One region of the Citrobacter sp. LST-B2 genome, then DNA from elsewhere that is predicted to be linked to it. Evidence: predicted binding sites of a transcription regulator. Region 1 holds the regulator's gene; each other region holds the start of a gene.
What was found. Region 1 encodes LexA, which represses DNA repair genes until DNA is damaged. Its sites were predicted from a motif close to TNCTGTATGTACATACAGNA; they were not measured.

Region 1 (4,244 bases):
CGCAATCCCGTTTACCGTCGGCGTCAGCCAGGCTGGACGCACGGCTTCGATCGGATCGATAGACTCGCGCCACTCCGGCACGTGGTGATTCAGGTAGGTCATCAATGGCATTGGCTCGCCAAAGTTGACGTAGCCCTGACCGAGATTACGCAGCTTGCTCAGGCCACGCAGCATCTGCGGCAGGCTCTCTTTCTCTTTGGTCGCGCCGCGCAGCTCTTTGGCATAGGTTCCTACTTCCATCACGTGCTCGTAACCGATGTAAATCGGCACCAGAGTGATCGGACGGGTGCCGCCGCGCAGCATCGCCTGGATGGTCATCGACAGCGTGCCAGTTTTTGGGTCCAGCAAACGGCCGGTACGGGAACGACCACCTTCGACAAAGTATTCAACCGAGTAGCCGCGGCTGAACAGTTCGCCCAGATACTCACGGAAAACCGTGGAATAGAGCTTATTGCCCTTAAAGGTACGACGAATAAAGAACGCGCCCAGGCGGCGGAAGATCGGGCCTGCCGGCCAGAAGTTCAGGTTGATACCTGCAGCGATGTGCGGCGGCACCAGCCCCTGGTGATAGAGCACGTAGGAGAGCAGCAGGTAGTCCATGTGGCTGCGGTGGCAGGGAACATAAACAATTTCGTGCCCGTCGTGCGCCAGTTGGCGAACGCGTTCTGCGTTGTGAACGTTAATCCCCTGATACAGCCGGTTCCAGGTGAAGCCCAGAATACGGTCGGTCAGGCGAATCATCTCGTAAGAGAAGTTGGCGGCGATCTCTTCCATCAGCGCAATGGCGTTTTGCTGCGCCTTTTCATGGGAGATTTTCTTGCTGCGCGCTTCGTCTTCTACCGCGCGGGCAATTGCTTTGGAGGCCAGCAGCTTGTTGAAGAGATCCTGACGCGCAGGTAAACGCGGCCCCACCGCGGCAAGGCGCTGACGGGCGAAGTGCATACGCGCCACGCGAGCCAGTTTCTGCGCAATGGTTTTATCCGTGCCGTGCTCATCGGCCATTCGGCGCAGAGAGACGGAAGGCGAGAAGCGGACAAAGCTGTCGCGGCCAAGCCAGGAGACGGCAAAGAATTTCTGAATGCCGTTAAGCATGCGCAGCGGCGGGTTAACCTCGCCCTTTTCACGACCCGGAGAACGTCCAAACATCACCGACACCGGCACCATTTGCACATCCAGATCCGGATTGCTGCGATGCAGGTCGAGATAGTTATGGAACAGCTTGATGGATTCTTCTTTCGGCGTGTAATAGGTGAAGACACGCGGTCCGCCGTGAATGAACACATAGCGCGGCAACTGTGTGCCATCGATCTCCAGCGGTTCTAACGGGTCGGGGAGATCGTGCGCCAGACATTGCGCGCGCAGCGTCAGCAAGTCCGCTTTGGAGTTGTACGGTAAAACGTACATAATTGGGCGAGAGGTATCGAGTCCCAATTCCGGGGCAGGATCTGCCGGAATAGACTTGCTTTTTACCAGTACACTTAATGGTAAATTCAGGATTTTGTAGTAAATTCGTGGCCAGCCGGACATAAACGATGTAAAGCCTCTGGTTAATAATGCAATTGCGTTGCAAGGATATCAGAAAGTCATGTGAATTTCTGGTCTATCCCGTCATACTTCGCGCCGCGTTGCCCTAACTCGAATTACATGAGTTAACAAGACAATGTCATTGACGCCAATAATGCAAAAAGGTTCTTTTAATGGCTAATAATACCACTGGATTCACCCGAATTATCAAAGCTGCAGGCTATTCCTGGAAAGGTTTTCGCGCCGCGTGGATTAACGAGGCCGCGTTCCGTCAGGAAAGCGTGGCGGCGCTGCTGGCCGTGGCTATCGCCTGCTGGCTGGACGTGGATGCCATTACGCGCGTTCTGCTGATAGGCTCTGTCATGCTGGTCATGATTGTTGAAATCCTGAACAGCGCCATTGAGGCGGTAGTGGACCGTATCGGCTCTGATTATCACGAACTTTCTGGTCGCGCAAAAGATATGGGGTCGGCGGCGGTGCTGCTTTCTATCATTGTGGCGCTGATCACCTGGGGACTCCTGTTGTGGCCACATTTTCGCTAACGTTTTTCGACCCTGATTCCATAACCGGCTAAATCTGCTGTCGAATGTGTAGTTTGTGGTTCCAAAATCACCTTTAGCTGTATATACTCACAGCATAACTGTATATACACCCAGGGGGCGGAATGAAAGCGTTAACGGCCAGGCAACAAGAGGTGTTTGATCTCATTCGGGATCACATCAGCCAGACAGGTATGCCACCGACGCGTGCGGAGATCGCACAGCGTTTGGGGTTCCGTTCCCCAAACGCGGCTGAAGAACACCTGAAGGCGCTGGCACGTAAAGGGGCGATTGAAATCGTCTCCGGTGCTTCTCGCGGCATTCGACTGCTGCAGGAAGAAGAGGAAGGGTTACCGCTCATCGGTCGCGTTGCGGCGGGCGAGCCGCTGCTGGCGCAGCAGCACATTGAAGGCCATTATCAGGTGGATCCATCTTTGTTTAAGCCGAACGCCGATTTCCTGCTGCGCGTCAGCGGAATGTCGATGAAAGACATCGGCATTATGGATGGCGATCTGCTGGCGGTACACAAAACCCAGGACGTGCGTAACGGTCAGGTGGTTGTAGCGCGTATCGACGATGAAGTGACGGTCAAGCGCCTAAAAAAACAGGGCAATAAAGTTGAACTGCTGCCCGAAAACAGCGAATTTAAACCAATCCTGGTTGACCTTCGCGAACAGAATTTTACCATCGAAGGACTGGCCGTTGGCGTCATCCGTAATGGTGAATGGCTGTAGTATTTCTTTAGGCCGGATAAGGCGTTTACGTCGTTATCCGGCACTCTCACCACTCTCGTTATGACCTCTTCTCAGGCTCGTCTCCATGCCTTTTTTTGCTTCTGCTGACAAAGCACTCTGGCGCCTCGCCTTACCGATGATTTTCTCCAATATCACCGTTCCGCTGCTGGGACTGGTGGATACGGCGGTCATTGGTCACCTGGACAGCCCCGTCTATCTCGGCGGTGTGGCAGTAGGCGCAACCGCAACCAGCTTTCTGTTTATGCTACTGCTCTTCTTACGGATGAGCACTACCGGGCTGACGGCGCAGGCATTCGGCGCGAAGAATCCTCAGGCGCTGGCGAGGGCTCTGGTGCAACCGCTGATCCTGGCTTTGGGCGCAGGGACATTGATTGTTATCTTCCGCACGCCGATTATCGACCTGGCGCTACACATTGTTGGCGGCAGCGAAGCGGTGCTGGAACAGGCGAGGCGATTCCTGGCCATTCGCTGGCTGAGCGCGCCGGCGTCACTGGCGAATCTGGTTCTGCTCGGTTGGTTACTGGGCGTGCAATACGCGCGTGCGCCGGTGATCCTGCTGATTGTCGGCAATATCCTGAACATTGTGCTCGACCTCTGGCTGGTAATGGGGCTGCATATGAACGTGCAGGGGGCCGCACTGGCGACGGTGATTGCGGAATATGCGACGTTGCTGATCGGTTTGTTGATGGTGCGTAAGGTCTTGCACTTGCGGGGCGTCTCTCTCGTCATACTCAGGCAGGCCTGGCGCGGCAACTTTCGTCGCCTTCTGGCGCTCAATCGCGACATCATGCTGCGTTCGCTGCTGCTGCAACTCTGTTTTGGTGCCATTACCGTGCTGGGGGCCAGACTGGGTAGCGATATCATCGCCGTTAACGCCGTGTTGATGACGTTGCTGACGTTTACGGCCTATGCGCTGGATGGCTTTGCCTACGCCGTGGAGGCGCATTCCGGTCAGGCCTATGGCGCCCGCGATGGCAGTCAGTTGCTGGAGGTCTGGCGCGCGGCGTGCCGTCAGTCAGGTATTGTCGCACTGCTGTTCTCAGTGGTTTATCTGCTCGCGGGCGAACAGATCGTCGCGCTGCTGACATCACTTCCGCAAATCCAGCAACTGGCCGATCGCTATCTGCTCTGGCAAGTGATTTTGCCGTTGGTCGGCGTCTGGTGCTATCTGCTGGATGGTATGTTTATCGGTGCAACGCGGGCGGCTGAAATGCGTAACAGTATGGCGGTCGCGGCTGCCGGGTTTGCGCTGACCCTGCTGGCGCTCCCCGTATTGGGGAATCACGGTTTGTGGCTGGCGCTGGCGGTTTTCCTGACGCTGCGCGGACTGTCATTAGCCTGGATCTGGCGGCGCCACTGGCGGAATGGGACCTGGTTTTCGGCTTCGTGATGGTTAAAGATTCTGAATAGTGAATTGAACCCAGAA
Region 2 (4,244 bases), 2.4 Mb from region 1:
GGATTGACGAACATATGAGTCCCGCGCTGCAAAACCGCATGAAACAGACGATACGCGCACGGCGTAAACGTCATTTCAATGCCGAGCATCAGCACACGCGAAAGAAATCTATCGATCTGGAATTTATTGTCTGGCAGAGACTGGCAGGGCTGGCACAGCGGCGAGGCAAAACGCTATCAGAGACCGTAGTGCAGCTGATTGAAGATGCAGAGAATAAAGAGAAGTACGCTAACAAGATGTCTTCGCTAAAGCAGGATCTGCAGGCGCTGTTAGGCAAAGAGTGACAGGTTTTCATCAAAGCTGTTTTGCTGACGGCCAAAAAAAACCCCGCAACGCGGGGTTTTTTCATAAGACGGAAACTTAAGCCTGCGGCTGAGTTACAACGTCTTTGATGCCTTTAACTTCGATCTCAACGCGACGATCCGGGGCCAGGCAGTCGATCAGTGCAGCGCGAGCTTTCACGTTGTCACAGGTGTTGCCAGTAACCGGGTTGGATTCGCCCATACCACGTGCGGAGATCTTGTCAGCCGGGATACCTTTAGAGATCAGGTAATCAACAACAGACTGAGCACGTTTCTCAGACAGACCCTGGTTGTAAGCGTCAGAACCGATGCGGTCCGTGAAGCCCAGAACCACTACGGAACCGTCTTTCGGATCCAGGTTGCTCAGCTGGCTGTACATCTGATCCAGAGCCTGCTGGCCTTCTGGTTTCAGAGTCGCTTTGTTGAAGTTGAACAGAACGTCAGACTTCAGAGTGAAGTGTTTGGTCTGTACTTCAGGAGCTGGAGCCGGAGCCGGCGCTACGATCGGAGCAGCTTGTTCCTGCTGACCGAAACGGTAAGAAACACCTACGCTCAGCAGACCGTTGTCTGGACGAGTACCGATGGTGTTAGCGTCACCGATGTTGTTGGTCCACTGGTATTCCAGACGGGTAGCGATTTCAGGAGTAATTGCGTACTCAACACCACCTGCGAATACTGGGGATACGCCAGTGTCGTGGTCTTTAAAGGAAGCGCCACCAGGTTCGTTAGCCTTGGTGTCTGCACGCCATACCATACCACCCAGACGAGTGTAGATGTCCAGATCGTCAGTGATTGGGTAACCCAGTTTAGCGGTCAGCTGAACGCCCTGAGCTTTGTAAGCGCCGTTGATGTTGTCGCCTTTGTACGGCATACGACCTAACCAGTCGTAACCCATTTCAAAGCCAACATACGGGTTAACCTGGTAACCACCGAACGCACCGGCACCCAGTTGGTTTTCGTGGGTCGGACCGTTGTTGTTGATGAAACCAGTGTCATGGTACTGGGACCAGCCCAGTTTAGCACCAGTGTACCAGGTGTTATCTTTCGGAGCGGCCTGCGCTACGGTAGCGAAACCAGCCAGTGCCACTGCAATCGCGATAGCTGTCTTTTTCATTTTTTGCGCCTCGTTATCATCCAAAATACGCCATGAATATCTCCAACGAGATAACACGGTTAAATCCTTCACCGGGGGAGTAGTTCAATAGTTACTCTACCGATATCTGCGGCTTACGCCGAGCACCCCTGGCGATGTAAAGTCTACAACGTAGTTGAAAACTTACAAGTGTGAACTCTGTCAGGCATATGAAAAAAAAAAACTTGTATACATAATATTTAACATTTGGCGCATCAGAATTTATCGCCAGATTTCGCGGGAACCGCGTGCGCCAAGCGTTCACAGAAAAAAAACGTTAGTCCTCAATGTGAAGGTCGAGGAGGAAAAAAAATTCCAGGATAAATCCTAAATTTACTCAATGATACAAATTTGAGTGAATTTTTAGCCCGGTTTGCTGTCTCGTGGCATGGGTGTGTGCATTCACGGGACGCATGATAAATCCCATCGCATTTCCTTCATCTGCCGCCTTAACCAATTCAGCATGTTCTTCTTCTGTTAATTCTTCTGTTAGCCAGCCAATTACCACGCTGTAGTTGCCCGTGCGCAATGCACGAACCATTGATTCCAGCGTATGGCAGGGGGACAGTTGGTTAATTTGCATCACTTTAGTCAGCGGAAGCCCAGCAGACTGAACCCATTCACGGCTCAGCTTCTGCTGTGGCGTCAGCCAGAGCTGCCAGCGCGATTGCTGTCCTAGCTGCTGAAGAAGCGGTAACAGCAGTAACTGCGTCATCATGGGCTGGTCTTCGCGGTAGACCACTTCGCTGATAAGCCCGGTGGACACTTTCTCGGAAGAGACGCGCGCCATCGTGTTCGATGTGGAAGAGAATGACGGAGAACGATTTGCGTAGCCTGAAGTGTACATAATCAATCCAGCCCTGTGAGTTACTGTATGGATGTACAGTAACCCTGATGTCGTGAAAGATCAACTTTATTTTCGGAAAGAGACTCGCAATTTTTATTCATGGTAGCGGTAAAAACGAAATTCAGCTTGCCCCTTGAGAATAAGTTGCCTATTTTCGTCATTAACGGATTCGTGACGGCAAATCATTCTTTTAGTTTATGATTTAAAAGGGAATTTTATGAAAATTCACTCCTATGACAGGATCTATAAATCACAGGAATATTTATCTTCTCTGGGGACGATCCACTTCCGCTCACTGTTTGGCAGTTACAGTCTGACAATCAGGAATACCGTCTTTGCGATGGTTGCCAATGGGGAGCTCTATCTGCGTGCCTGTGAGCAAAGCGTACAGTATTGCGTGCAACATTCCCCGGTCTGGCTGACGTTTCTTAAACGCGGGCGTCCGGTCATGCTTAATTATTATCAGGTTGATGACACTCTTTGGCGCGACCAGCAACAGTTGATCCAGTTGTCGAAGTTTTCGCTGGATGCCGCGTTGCAGGAGAAGTTGTCCCGCAGTTCTCAGCAGCGGCTTAAGGATCTCCCCAATATGACCTTTCATCTGGAGAGTTTGCTGAATGAAGCGGGGATCTACGACGTCGCTACCCTGCGAATGCTGGGCGCTAAAATGTGCTGGTTGCGACTGCGACAAATGAACAAATCCATCACTGACAAGGTGCTGTTTAATCTTGAAGGGGCTATTTATGGTATCCATGAAGCGGCGCTCCCGGCGATACGCCGCCAGGAGCTTGCTCTGTGGGTTAAGTCGCTTTCACCGGTGCCGATGTCGGTGGAGAAGAGTGAGTGATTTGCCGCTGTAGCCGCCCCATTTCCGGCAGCAGGGCCACCAGTAAACCGACCTGCTGAATCACCAGTGGTTCTTTGCTGTCCGGACGTGGCTCAAGCTGCTGAATGCGCTGTTTCAGTTCGGCGAGAGCTTGCTGCACGCGCGCTTCGTCGGCCGGGAGATGATGCAGCGCATCATCGACATAACAGACCGCATCGTCCAGCAAAGCCAGCACGTCGGGGTTGGTGAGTTGCTCACGATGCGCACCTAAAGCAGAAATATAACTGGTGAATGTATGATTGAGGCAGAGCAAACGGAACGCGGCCTCACGTGTTTGTGCCGTCACGTCGGGCTCGCTGGACATATTCGACACCACGGAGGCCAGCTCAGCATCGCGGTTATGGGCATCGCGACGGGCAATCCGATATGCCAGTCGATTATCGCGTCCCTGATGGTACTGCTCCAGGATGGCGTCAAGATAGCGACAGTTTGCATCGGTCGCTCTTTCCATCACTCGCGGGAGGTTTCGGAAACGCCAGTCCGGCCAGATAAAGCTCACTGCCGCCCAGGCGATGGCGCAGCCGATGAGCGTATCAATCACCCTGGGGAGGGCGACTTCAAACCCTTCGCCGAGCAAGTTGAAGCACAGCAGAACCAGCAGCGTGATAAACATAGTGGCGTGGGCATACTGGACGTTGCGAAAGGCAAAGAACAGAACGCCGGTGATCACCAGTAAAATAAGCTGACCTTCCAGCGACGGAACAAACCATAAAATCGGGATACCAATCGCCACCCCGACCAGGGTACCGATAATCCTCAGCGCCAGGCGGTGCCGCGTGGCGTTGTAGTTTGGCTGACAAACAAACAGGCTGGTCAGCAGGATCCAGTAACCGTGATGCATACCGGTTATCTGAATGATCGCGTAGCCGACGCACAGAACCAGAGACATCCTGACCGCATGGCGAAACAGCGCCGATTCGGGAGTAAAGTTACGACTCAGACGCAGCCAGATATCGCTGAACCCGTGCGGACTGTCATCGGCGAGCTGGCTCTCCGATTCGTTACGCGGCATAGCCAGCGCCTGTTCTGATTCAATTGTTGCCAGTTGTGCATCGATGGCGCGCAAATTAGCCAGTA
Region 3 (4,244 bases), 760 kb from region 1:
AATTGACGTCATCTTCCGCCAGTCGGCTGAGCTCGTTCTCTTCGCTGATAAGCCGCTGATATTCCTGGATCAATACCGGTTCAGGATCGACCAGCAGCTCACCGCGGTAGCCATCCACCACCAGCGTACGCCGGTGCAGCACCGATGGCTGAATATCGGCGCCCATCACGGTGGGAATCCCCATGGCACGGACCATGATCGCAGCATGGGAGTTGGCCGCCCCGTCGCGGACAACAACGCCCGCCAGCCGGTCCTGCGGCAGTTCCGCCAGCGTGGTGGCCGAGAGTTCATCAGCCACCAGCACGAAGCGTTCTGGCCAGGCATTTGGCCCTTGTATGGAATCATCGAGATGGAACAGCAGGCGTTGGCCCAGCGCACGCAGGTCGCCTGCACGCTCTTTGAGATAGTTGTCGCTCAGCGCGGCAAACTGTTCGGCAAACTTTTCGATGATCGTTTTGACCGCCCATTCGGCCACAGACCCTTTATCCACTTCGGCAAACAGCTCGCGTCGCAGGCGGGCATCGGAAAGCAGGTGCGAATAGAGATCGAATATCGCGGCGGTCTCTTTCTGCGCCCCAGCGGCAAACCGCTTGCTGTAACGGCGAAACTCATTTGCCGCCTCTTCCAGCGCGCCGGTCAGGCGCTCACGCTCCAGAGCGGGATCCAGCGTCGAGGCCTGATACACCTGCTCCATCAGCGGTAGCGTCGCATCCTGCCAGCCTTCGGCAATCGCCACGCCCGGCGCCGCCGGTAGCGCACGAATTCGCGTCTGGCGATACTGGCCGAACAGGGCAGTAAGCTGAGATTGTGACAGAATCGCTGCCATCTGCGTGGCAAGTGTCACCAGGAAAGATTCTTCGCTTTCATCGTACTGGCGCAGTTCGCGCTGCTGTACAACGAGGACGCCCAGCAGTTGACGACGCTGAATGATCGGCACCCCGAGGAAGGCACGGAAGCGTTCTTCTTTTACCGAGGGGATGTATTTAAAACTGGGGTGTTTTTGCGCATCAGCGAGGTTAATAGGTTCCGCCAGCCTGCCAACCAGGCCGACGATACCTTCATCAAATGCGAGTGCGACAGTACGACCGCGCGGTTTTTTAAGCCCCCGCGTCGCCATGAGGTAATAACAACGCCGGTCATGATCGGCCAGATAAACCGAGCAGACCTCTGTATCCATCGCAAGACAGATGTCAGTAACCAGAATATTCAGCGCTTCATTAAGACGCGGAGCACTGGCCACCTTTTCGACTATTTCGCGCAGGCGGGTGAGCATAATTTGCGTGGCTTAACCTCTTTTACGTCGATAAGCAGGTGTATTTTGCGGTTTTGGCGTCGCTTCCTGAAGCGCCATCACAACACTTGCGAACTCTTTCATCACCCTGCGGTAGACATCGCGTTTAAATGAAACCACTTGCCGGACCGGATACCAGTAACTTACCCAACGCCAGCCGTCAAACTCAGGAGTGCTGCTGGTTTGCATATTGATTTCCGCGTCCCCGCTCATCAACTGCAAAAGAAACCACTTTTGTTTCTGGCCGATACACACCGGCTTTGTATCCCAACGCACCAAACGTTTCGGTAACTTGTAACGCAACCAGTTGCGAGTAGAGGCAAGGATTCGCACATCTTTACGGCTTAACCCTACTTCTTCAAACAGTTCCCGGTACATCGCCTGTTCTGCTGATTCTCCTGGATTTATCCCACCCTGTGGGAACTGCCAGGAGTGCTGACCAAACCGCCGGGCCCACATCACTTGCCCCTGACGATTACAAATTACGATACCTACATTTGGGCGGTAGCCATCGTCATCAATCACCGGACTACCTCAACATAAACCTTATATGAGAATGATTGTTTCACACTCCTGACAGACGGTAAACCACTGAGTTACGGCGGTGTGCATCTAATAACAATTGAATAACTCACAGTTAATGACAAAGTTATAAACAGACACTCACCCATTCGGGCGATTTTATTCACCTTTTCTGTGGATAGAGTTGTGAAGAAGTACGGAATTACTCCGGGAAAACCCGGAACAGTCTGAATAAACGGACAAGAGGGTGAAAAAAATATTTTCTTTTATTCATGGGGTTACTGGCTCGCTTTAGCGATAACCAGGCAAAAAGGTGATAGCCATCACACTGACGATCCTCAGGCTGATGAAAGATCGAACAGCGCCGACTTTATCCACAGATTGTGCCAATAAGTTAAACACAAATTGTGTGAAAATTCGATTTTTGTCGCACGTCAAGGCTGTAAATGGAAACAGTAGTCGGGGTTTTTCACAGTTATCCCATCTTTCTGTGGATAACATGGTGTAAGATCCTGTTTAAATTCAGTGACCAGAAATGGAAAACCTATTTTTATGTTGCGCAACACGTGACGTCAGAAACTAAAAACCAATATAAATCATGACATTGAATATGACATGTGGAAAACGATAAACTTCTTTCTCACGGTATAAAATCCTTGTTCATTTTTTCACCTAAGGTGTAACGCCATGTCCGGACTCCATCCTTTACGCTTTCCACCGGAATCTGAAGCCCTTCTGCTCCAGCAAGCGCAGCAGCTTTCGGGCTATTCGCTGGGCGAACTGGCGGCGATGGCAGGTATTGTTGCGCCGAAAGATCTCAAGCGGGACAAAGGCTGGATCGGCGTATTACTGGAACTCTGGTTGGGGGCCAGCGCCGGAAGTAAGCCTGAACAGGATTTCGCCGCATTAGGCGTCGAATTGAAAACCATTCCTGTGGATAGCCTCGGCCGGCCGCTTGAAACCACCTTTGTCTGCGTTGCACCGCTGACCGGAAACAGCGGCGTGACGTGGGAAACCAGTCACGTACGACACAAACTGAAGCGGGTACTGTGGATCCCGGTAGAAGGCGAACGCAGCATTCCCCTCGCGCAGCGGCGGGTGGGATCGCCAGTACTGTGGAGCCCTGATGAAGAAGAAGACCGTCAGTTACGGCTCGACTGGGAAGAATTAATGGACATGATTGTGCTCGGTCAGGTTGAACGTATCACTGCCCGCCATGGCGAATTTTTACAACTACGACCGAAGGCGGCAAACGCCAAAGCGCTCACCGAGGCGATCGGCGCCCAGGGCGAGCCAATACTGACGTTGCCGCGTGGTTTTTACCTGAAAAAGAACTTTACGCGCGCCCTGCTGGAACGCCACTTTTTGTTACAGCAGCGTTAGACTTTCGCCTTGTGTCCGGGAAGCATATAATTAGCGTTTCTTTTTTTGGCAGGACTTTGTTCAATGTTATTTGCATGGATAACCGATCCTAACGCCTGGCTTGCGCTCGGTACGCTGACGCTGCTGGAGATCGTGCTTGGGATCGATAATATTATTTTCCTCTCACTGGTGGTTGCAAAACTCCCGACTGCGCAACGTGCGCACGCCCGTCGTCTCGGTCTCGCAGCGGCGATGATCATGCGACTGGCGCTGCTGGCCTCCATCGCCTGGGTGACCCGGCTGACCAATCCGCTGTTCGAGGTGTTTGGTGAAGCCATTTCCGCCCGCGACCTGATCCTTCTGCTCGGCGGATTGTTCCTGATCTGGAAAGCGAGTAAGGAGATCCACGAATCCATTGAAGGTGAAGAAGAAGGGGTGAAGATGCGCGTCAGCTCCTTTCTGGGGGCCATCGTGCAGATCATGCTGCTCGACATTATCTTCAGTCTGGACTCGGTGATCACGGCGGTTGGCTTGTCCGATCATCTGTTCATCATGATGGCGGCGGTGGTAATTGCCGTTGGCGTAATGATGTTTGCGGCGCGTCCTATAGGCGAGTTTGTCGACAGGCACCCGTCCGTGAAGATGCTGGCGCTGTCGTTTCTGATACTGGTGGGCTTCACCCTGATCCTGGAAAGCTTCGACGTTCACGTGCCGAAGGGTTACATCTATTTCGCCATGTTCTTCTCGATTGCGGTTGAGAGCCTGAACTTGTTGCGAAACAAAAAGAACCCGCTGTAATTGTCCTTTTCGCTCCCTGCGGGGAGCGAACCTCTCCCCTTTTCTCCTCTCAGATTAAGATTTTCCTGCTTTTCCTGCCCACAACTTCAGGTTATTACTAGACTGTTATCAGACGCAGGCCACGTGAGGATAAATGGATGAAAAAATGGGCAGTGATAATTTCCGCAGTAGGACTGGCTTTTGCTGTTTCCGGTTGTAGCAGCGATTATGTCATGGCGACCAAAGATGGTCGGATGATCCTGACCGACGGGAAACCCGAAATTGATGACGA

Region 2: sulA (SOS-induced cell division inhibitor SulA) is a predicted target of LexA. The motif match lies at 2,303-2,322, and genes of this name have one in related genera.
Region 3: mutH (DNA mismatch repair endonuclease MutH) is a predicted target of LexA. The motif match lies at 2,252-2,271, and genes of this name have one in related genera.

What each region holds. Positions count from the first base shown of each region.
Region 1 covers NZ_CP192598.1:4,668,111-4,672,354, reverse strand. The annotation lists gene plsB (glycerol-3-phosphate 1-O-acyltransferase PlsB) at 1-1,527, opposite strand, end outside; gene ACQ0PY_RS22545 (diacylglycerol kinase) at 1,698-2,066, shown strand; gene lexA (transcriptional repressor LexA) at 2,189-2,797, shown strand; gene dinF (MATE family efflux transporter DinF) at 2,883-4,208, shown strand.
Region 2 covers NZ_CP192598.1:1,943,663-1,947,906, forward strand. The annotation lists gene matP (macrodomain Ter protein MatP) at 1-284, shown strand, start outside; gene ompA (porin OmpA) at 361-1,416, opposite strand; gene sulA (SOS-induced cell division inhibitor SulA) at 1,772-2,281, opposite strand; gene ACQ0PY_RS09190 (TfoX/Sxy family DNA transformation protein) at 2,499-3,128, shown strand; gene yccS (YccS family putative transporter) at 3,082-4,244, opposite strand, start outside.
Region 3 covers NZ_CP192598.1:3,904,416-3,908,659, forward strand. The annotation lists gene ptsP (phosphoenolpyruvate--protein phosphotransferase) at 1-1,273, opposite strand, end outside; gene rppH (RNA pyrophosphohydrolase) at 1,286-1,816, opposite strand; gene mutH (DNA mismatch repair endonuclease MutH) at 2,501-3,196, shown strand; gene ACQ0PY_RS18810 (TerC family protein) at 3,260-3,973, shown strand; gene ygdR (lipoprotein YgdR) at 4,111-4,244, shown strand, end outside.